2 regions of the Kitasatospora sp. NPDC049285 genome follow, and region 2 is predicted to be linked to the other one. Evidence: predicted binding sites of a transcription regulator. Region 2 holds the regulator's gene; the other holds the start of a gene.
What was found. The regulator HrcA, encoded in region 2, represses chaperone genes, less so after heat shock. The targets are predictions, from matches to a motif close to TTNGCACTCNGNNNNNCNGAGTGCNAA.

Region 1: a site for HrcA is predicted at 2,822-2,848, ahead of groL (chaperonin GroEL). Genes of this name have one in related genera too.

What each region holds. Positions count from the first base shown of each region.
Region 1 covers NZ_JBFAQR010000035.1:21,613-25,819, reverse strand. The annotation lists gene AB0K51_RS21885 (hypothetical protein) at 1-201, shown strand, start outside; gene AB0K51_RS21880 (DUF4031 domain-containing protein) at 208-462, opposite strand; gene AB0K51_RS21875 (hypothetical protein) at 459-815, opposite strand; gene groL (chaperonin GroEL) at 1,080-2,702, opposite strand; gene AB0K51_RS21865 (cold-shock protein) at 3,007-3,216, opposite strand; gene AB0K51_RS21860 (MoaD/ThiS family protein) at 3,779-4,057, opposite strand; gene thrC (threonine synthase) at 4,099-4,207, opposite strand, start outside.
Region 2 covers NZ_JBFAQR010000010.1:27,012-31,218, forward strand. The annotation lists gene AB0K51_RS09800 (16S rRNA (uracil(1498)-N(3))-methyltransferase) at 1-687, opposite strand, end outside; gene dnaJ (molecular chaperone DnaJ) at 787-1,926, opposite strand; gene hrcA (heat-inducible transcriptional repressor HrcA) at 2,001-3,074, opposite strand; gene htpX (zinc metalloprotease HtpX) at 3,384-4,207, shown strand, end outside.

The DNA of each region.
Region 1 (4,207 bases), on a different contig from region 2:
GACCGGTACGCCGCCTACGCCGCCGCCGTCCGCGAGGAGTACGCCTTCGTCCCGGACGACGCCTTCCGCGAGGGCCGCGCCGCGATCCTGCGGCAGCTGCTCGCCCTCCCCGCCCTCTACCGCACCCCGGAGGCCCGCGAACGGTTCGACGCCCGGGCCCGCGAGAACCTGGCGGAGGAGCTCAGGACGCTGGAGAGCTGACCCGCGCTACCGCTTCCTGCGCCGCAGGCCCGCCGCCGTCAGCCGCGCCACCAGCTCCTTGCTGCCGACCGGGCTCGCGCCGAGCGCCACTGCCTTGTCGTACCAGGCGGCCGGGATGTCGTAGTGGTCGCGTTCGAAGGCCTTCGCCGGGGCGCCCAGGGTCGCGGCGAAGGCGTGCAGTTCCTCGTACGAGACGTCGCTGACCAGGTGCGACCACCACTTGCCGTGGCCGGGCCAGTTCGGCGGGTCGACGAGGATCACGTCAGCCCGCCGACGGGGGCGACGACCACCCCGCGCTGCCCGCACACCCAGTGCGGATCAGGCCCCAACTCCGGCTCCACACTCAACGCGTGGGGATCGTCGTCGGCCGCGCACGAGGCACACAGCGGCCACCGCCCGTAGCCCTCCAGCAGCGCGTCCTGCACGTCCTGCGCGATCAGCCCCAGCACGAACTCGGTCCCGTCCGGCCACTGTTCGAGCCACCACCGCCGATGCGTCACCGCATCCTCGACCAGCGAAACGATCGCCGCCTCCGCCACATCCCGGGCAGTCAGGTCGGCAAGGATCAGCGCCCGAGCGCTGTGCAGGGCGGATTCGATCTCAGAACTGGCCATCCACCCATTCTCCCGCAGCTCACCCCACCGCCGGGAACCCCTCACTGCTCAACTCCACCCCGAACGGCTCCGGCAACGCGACCTGGATCTGCCCTCCGTCGATCTCGGCGCGTCGGCCCTCGGAACGTCCCGCTCCCGCCGGCGGTCCGGCAGAGACCGTTACACCTGCCCAGCCTCCCGCGCAGCGAACGCCGCAGGGGCGGCCTCCCCGTGAAGGGAGACCGCCCCTGCGAAGCGATCAGGACTCGCCGATCCCGGGCGGGATCAGAAGTCCATGTCACCGCCCGGCATGCCGCCGCCGGCGGCCGCGGCGGCCTTCTCCGGCTTGTCGGCGATGACGGCCTCGGTGGTGAGGAAGAGCGCCGCGATGGAGGCGGCGTTCTGGAGGGCGGAGCGGGTGACCTTGGCCGGGTCGATGATGCCGGCGCCGATGAGGTCCACGTACTCGTTGGTCGCGGCGTTCAGGCCGTGGCCGGCGGGCAGGTTGCGGACCTTCTCGACCACGACGCCGCCCTCGAGGCCGGCGTTGGTCGCGATCTGCTTGATCGGGGCCTCGAGCGCCACGCGGACGATGTTGGCACCGGTGGCCTCGTCGCCCTCGAGCTCCAGCTTGTCGAACGCGACACCGGCCTGCAGCAGGGCGACGCCACCACCGGCGACGATGCCCTCCTCGACGGCGGCCTTGGCGTTGCGCACCGCGTCCTCGATGCGGTGCTTGCGCTCCTTGAGCTCGACCTCGGTGGCCGCGCCGGCCTTGATGACGGCCACGCCGCCGGCCAGCTTGGCGAGGCGCTCCTGGAGCTTCTCGCGGTCGTAGTCCGAGTCGGAGTTCTCGATCTCGGCGCGGATCTGGTTCACCCGGCCGGCGACCTGGTCGCTGTCGCCGCCACCGTCGACGATGGTGGTCTCGTCCTTGGTGATGACCACCTTGCGGGCGGTGCCCAGCAGGTCGAGGCCCGCGTTCTCGAGCTTGAGGCCGACCTCCTCGGAGATCACGGTGCCGCCGGTGAGGATGGCGATGTCGCCGAGCATGGCCTTGCGACGGTCGCCGAAGCCCGGGGCCTTGACGGCGACGGACTTGAAGGTGCCGCGGATCTTGTTCACGACCAGGGTCGACAGGGCCTCGCCCTCGACGTCCTCGGCGATGATGACCAGCGGCTTGCCGCTCTGCATGACCTTCTCCAGCAGCGGGAGGAGGTCCTTGACCGAGGAGATCTTGGAGTTGGCGATGAGGATGTACGGGTCCTCGAAGCTCGCCTCCATGCGCTCCAGGTCGGTGGCGAAGTAGGCGGAGATGTAGCCCTTGTCGAAGCGCATGCCCTCGGTGAGCTCGAGCTCCAGGCCGAAGGTGTTGCTCTCCTCGACGGTGATGACGCCTTCCTTGCCGACCTTGTCCATCGCCTCGGCGATGAGCTCGCCGATCTGGGTGTCGGCGGCGGAGATCGAGGCGGTGGAGGCGATCTGCTCCTTGGTCTCGACGTCCTTGGCCTGGGCCAGGAGCTGGTCGGAGACGGCGGCGACGGCCTTCTCGATGCCGCGCTTCAGGGCCATCGGGTTGGCGCCGGCGGCGACGTTGCGCAGACCCTCGCGGACGAGCGCCTGGGCGAGCACGGTGGCGGTGGTGGTGCCGTCACCCGCGACGTCGTCGGTCTTCTTGGCGACCTCCTTGACGAGCTCCGCGCCGATCTTCTCGTAGGGGTCCTCGAGCTCGATCTCCTTGGCGATGGAGACACCGTCGTTGGTGATCGTGGGGGCGCCCCACTTCTTCTCCAGGACGACGTTGCGACCCTTCGGGCCGAGCGTGACCTTCACGGCGTCGGCAAGCTGGTTCATGCCACGCTCAAGGCCGCGGCGGGCTTCCTCGTCAAAGGCGATGATCTTGGCCATCAGAAGTGGTCCTCCGGGACACGGTCGACTGCTCGGACCAAGGGGTGCCCGCGACGGACGGCCCAGCGAGCGGGGGTCCCTTCCCCTACCGCTCCCGGGGCCTCACCGGCCCGGTCCGTTTGTCACTCTCACACTGTGAGTGCTAACGCCAATGATTAGCACTCTCGGGTGTCGAGTGCAAGCCCATTCGCGCACCGCGCCCGGGCGTCCGCGGGCGCTCCCGCCTGCGCCCGGGAACGCGGACAGGCCCGCACGACCGTGGTCGTACGGGCCTGTCGGCGTGTGTGTGGACTACCGGGCCGGATCAGGCACCCGAGGCCGCGCGGACCATGTCGGCCTGCGGACCCTTCTGACCCTGCGAGATCTCGAACTCGACCCGCTGCCCTTCCTCCAGGGTGCGGTAGCCGTCCATCTGGATCGCGCTGTAGTGGACGAACACGTCCGCTCCACCGTCGACCGCGATGAAGCCGTAGCCCTTCTCGGCGTTGAACCACTTGACGGTGCCCTGAGCCATTCCGAACTCCCCTTGTGCTGTGCTGGCCCTTCAGAGATCCGCGGGACCGCGGACCCAGAGGTCTGGAAGGCCGCTCCTGGGGACTCCCCCCCTAAGGCGCAGCCTCTGTCGCGGCTGAATGTATCCGGATAAGCGCCCTCTGCAACAGGCCCAACTTTCGGGGAATGGCCGTCCGCCGATGGGGATATGACGGGGCGAAAGGCGCAGAGCTGCACAATTGCCACCGGACATAACGGACCTGTCACCGCAAATTGCCGGAAGAATTCTGACGGCGGCCTGACAGAAGTGGCGGTATCCGGTCCTACGCGCGTCTCAGAGCGCGGGACGAAGCGGCGTCGGCGCGGAGCGTGGTGCGCAAAAACGAAGGATTGAAAGGCGCCGAGGAGGGGAACGGCCCTTGCCCGGCACTCTACTCCCCCGCCCCCGCGGGATTTCCAGCGCCCCGCCGGGCGGATAGCCGCAGGTGTGCGGCGCATTTCCGCGGGGACCACGCCCGGCCGCCGCCGGCCACCGGAAATCGGAATTCCGGGCCGACGGCGGCGGGGCGGAAAGTGACGCGGCCTCAGCAGCCGCCGGCCACCGCCGGGATGATCGACACCGAGGAGCCGTCCTTGATCTCGGTCTCCAGGCCCTCGGCGAAGCGCACGTCGTCGTCGTTCACGTAGACGTTGACGAAGCGGCGCAGCTTGCCGGTGTCGTCCAGGATGCGGGCGGAGATGCCGGTGTGGTTGGCCTCCAGGTCCGCGATGACGGCGGCCAGGGTGGCGCCCTCGGCGGTCACCTCGGCGGCGCCGCCGGTGTAGGTGCGCAGGATGGTCGGGATGCGGACGGTGGCGCTCATGGCGGTGGCTCCTCGGGGGGCTGGGGGGATGGGCCGGGGGATCAGGCGGAGGCGAGGCCGGCGGCGCGGAAGGACTCCAGCGTCGGGCGGATCACGGCGGTCATGCCGGCGTCGGAGACCGCGTCGAGGGTCTTCAGGCCGTCGCCGGTG
Region 2 (4,207 bases):
GGACGTCCGCAGCACGGACGGGCCGAGCCGGTACGGGGCGGCGCCGGCCTCGGCGAAGGCGGCGAGCTCGTCCGGCGAGACGCCGCCCTCGGGGCCGACGATCAGCACGATCTCACCGCTCGCGGGCAGTTCGGCGGCGGCCAGCGCCCGCGCGCCCTCCTCGTGCAGCACCGCTGCGAACGCGGCCCGCTCCAGCAGCGGCAGTAGTTGACGGGTCGTCACCAGCTCGTGCACCTCGGGGAAGCGCAGCCGCCGCGACTGCTTGCCGGCCTCCCGCGCGGTGGCCCGCCACTTGGCGAGCGCCTTCGCGCCGCGCTCGCCCTTCCACTGGGTGATGCAGCGCGCGGCGGCCCACGGGACGACGGCGTCGACGCCGACCTCGGTCATGGTCTCGACGGCGAGTTCACCGCGGTCGCCCTTGGGCAGCGCCTGGACGACGGTGATCCGCGGGCTGGGCTCGGGCTCGTGCCGGACCGCCGTGACGGCGACCTCCAGGACGTCCTTGCCGTGCACCGCGGCGACGGTGCCGTCCACGCCCAGGCCCCGGCCGTCGGCGAGGGTGACCGCCTCGCCGGGCTCCAGCCGCTTCACGGCGACGGCGTGGCGGCCCTCCGCGCCGTCCACCCGGACCGTCCCGCCGGGGGCGGCGGCCGCCAGGTCATCGACGACGAACACCGGTGCGGTCATCCGAACGGAACCCTCTCAGAACTACGCGGACAGGTCGGAACGGCAGCCGGGCCGGGGGCGGACAGCGCCGCCCCCGGCCCGGTGGGAAATCCTCGCGCCTCAGCGCCCGTTGAAGGCGTCCTTCAGCCGGGAGAACAGGCCCTGCTGGCCGGGCGCGAACTGGCCGGACGGGCGCTCCTCGCCGCGCAGCACGGCGAGCCGGCGCAGCAGCTCCTCCTGCTCGGGGTCGAGCTTGGTGGGCGTCTGCACCTCGACGTGCACTATCAGGTCGCCCCGGCCGCCGCCGCGCAGGTGGGTGATGCCGCGGCCGTGCAGCGGGATCGACTGGCCGGACTGGGTGCCGGGCCGGATGTCGACCTCCTCGACGCCGTCCAGCGTCTGCAGCGGCACCTGGGTGCCGAGCGAGGCGGCGGTCATCGGGATGGTGACCGTGCAGTGCAGGTCGTCGCCGCGTCGTTGGAAGGTCGGGTGGCTGGTCTCGGCGATCTCCACGTACAGGTCGCCGGCCGGGCCGCCGCCGGGGCCGACCTCGCCCTCGCCGGCCAGCTGGATCCGGGTGCCGTTGTCGACGCCCGCGGGGATCTTCACCGTCAGCGTCCGACGGGCCCGCACCCGGCCGTCGCCCGCGCACTCCGGGCACGGGGTCGGGACCACGGTGCCGAAGCCCTGGCACTGCGGGCAGGGACGCGAGGTCATGACCTGGCCCAGGAAGGACCGGGTCACCTGGGAGACCTCGCCCTTGCCGCGGCACATGTCACAGGTCTGCGCCGAGGTGCCGGGGGCCGCGCCCTCGCCGTTGCAGGTGGTGCAGGTGACGGCGGTGTCGACCTGGAGTTCCTTGGTGGTGCCGAACGCGGCCTCCTCCAGGGTGATCTCCAGGCGGATCATCGCGTCCTGGCCGCGCCGGGTCCGCGAACGCGGACCGCGCTGGCCGGTGGCGGCGCCGAAGAAGGCGTCCATGATGTCGGAGAAGCCGAAGCCCGCCGCACCCGCGCCGAATCCGCCCGCACCGCCGCCGTTCGGCGACAGCGGGTCGCCGCCGAGGTCGTAGACCTGACGCTTCTGCGGATCGGAGAGCACCTCGTAGGCGGCGTTGATCTCCTTGAACCGCTCCTGCGTCTTCGGGTCCGGGTTGACGTCCGGGTGCAGTTCACGCGCAAGGCGTCGGAACGCCTTCTTGATCTCGTCCTGCCCCGCGTCGCGTCGGACGCCGAGTACCGCGTAGTAGTCCGTGGCCACCAAATGCTCCGGTTTGTTCCGCCTCTAGAAGTGCCTGCGATGGACGCGTGAGTGTCTCACGGGCCGCTGTACTGCTATGACTCGGCCAGGATCTGGCCCACGTACCGTGCCACCGCTCGCACCGCCCCCATTGTGCCCGGGTAATCCATCCGGGTCGGACCGATCACTCCCAGCTTTGCCACGCTCTGGTCGCCCGAACCGTAACCGACCGAGACCACCGAGGTGGAATTGAGCCCCTCGTAGGCGATCTCGTGGCCGATCCGGACCGTCATCTCCGAGTCCGCCGTCTCACCCAGCAGGCGGAGCAGGACGACCTGCTCCTCCAGCGCCTCCAGCACCGGCCGGATGGTGAGCGGGAAGTCGTGGCCGAAACGGGTCAGGTTGGCGGTGCCCGCCAGCATGATCCGCTCCTCGTTCTGCTCGGCCAGGGTCTCGAACAGGGTGGCCAGCACCGCGCTGACCGCCGCCCGGTCGGAAACCTCGAAGACGGCCGGCAGGTCCTCCAGGATCACCGGCACCTCGGGCAGCCGGCAGCCGCCCGCCATGCCGTTGAGCCTGGCCCGCAGCTCGGCGAGGAGTCCCTCGCCGACCGCGCCCGGGCAGTCCACCATGCGCTGCTCGACCCGGCCGGTGTTGGTGATCAGCACCAGCATCAGCTTGGTCGGGGTGAGCGCCACCAGTTCGATGTGGCGGACCGTGGAACGGGTCAGCGACGGGTACTGGACCACCGCGACCTGCCGGGTCAGCTGCGCCAGCAGCCGCACCGTGCGGGCCACCACGTCGTCCAGGTCGACCGCGCCCTCCAGGAAGTGCCGGATCGCCCGGCGCTCCGGAGCGGTCATCGGCTTGACCTCGGCCAGCCGGTCCACGAACAGCCGGTAGCCCTTGTCGGTGGGGATCCGCCCCGCACTGGTGTGCGGCTGGTGGATGTACCCCTCCTCCTCGAGCGCCGACATGTCGTTGCGCACCGTGGCCGGCGAGACGCCCAGGTTGTGCCGCTCCACCAGGGCCTTGGAGCCGACCGGCTCCTCGGTCCCCACGTAGTCCTGGACGATCGCGCGCAGCACCGCGAGGCGCCGCTCGTCCAGCGGGCGCACGGACGGGCGCGTGTCGATCAGGCGGCCGTCGGGCTTGCCGTCATCCGGCATGGGGCACGCACCTCCGTCGTCGTCCGTTGAGCTGGTGGTCGAACCGCTCTGGCACTCAACTGGGCAGAGTGCCAGAACCGTACCTGCCAGTGTAAGGCCCGGGCCTGACGGCAGGAACGGTCCGCCCACGTGATCCTCGTCGGATTGCGATCGCGGCGGCGTGCGTCGTCCGGCGTTCGCCCGACGGTCGCGCGGCGGTGGTCCGACCGCCCGTCCGGCGCGGATGGCGTGATTTGGTCCGGCGTGGATGGTGCCACGGGCCCCGCCCGGTGGCAGCATCGAAGGCGAGCGAGCACAGGAGGAGCAGCGATGTCGACGTCACAGCGGCACTCCCGGTTCACCCCCGACCGCGGGCTGACGGGTCGGATGGTGACCACCATGTTCCTGATCGGCCTGGTGTACGTGGGCTTCACCGGCCTGCTGATCGTGCTGCTGCGCGGAGCCTGGCCATTGATCGTACTGATCTCCGGCGGCCTGTTCGTCGCACAGTTCTGGTTCTCCGACAAGATCACCGAGCGGGCCATGGGCGCCCACCAGGTCACCCCCGAGCAGTACCCGCAGCTGCACGGCGCGATCGACCGGCTGTGCGCACTGGCCGACATGCCCAAGCCACGGGTCGCGGTCGCCGACAACGACATGCCCAACGCCTTCGCCACCGGCCGCAACCCGCAGAACTCGGTGATCTGCGTGACCACCGGACTGCTGCGCCGGCTGGAGCCCGAGGAGCTGGAGGGCGTCCTGGCCCACGAGCTGTCGCACGTGGCGCACCGGGACGTCGCGGTGATGACCATCGCCGGGTTCCTCGGCGTGCTGGCCGGAGTGATCACCCGGATGGCGTTGTGGGGCGGGTTCCTCAACGGCGGCAACCGCAACAGCAACGACCCCAACACCGCGATCGCGCTGATCCTCATCCCGCTGGTGTCGATGGTGGTGTACGCGCTCAGCTTCCTGCTGACCCGGCTGCTCTCCCGCTACCGGGAGCTCGCCGCGGACCGGGCCGCCGCCCAGCTCACCGGCCGGCCCAGCGCACTGGCCTCCGCGCTGACCAAGGTCACCGGGCAGATCGCCGCCATCCCCACCAAGGACCTGCGCCAGGCGCAGCCCTACAACGCCTTCTACTTCGCCCCCGCGCT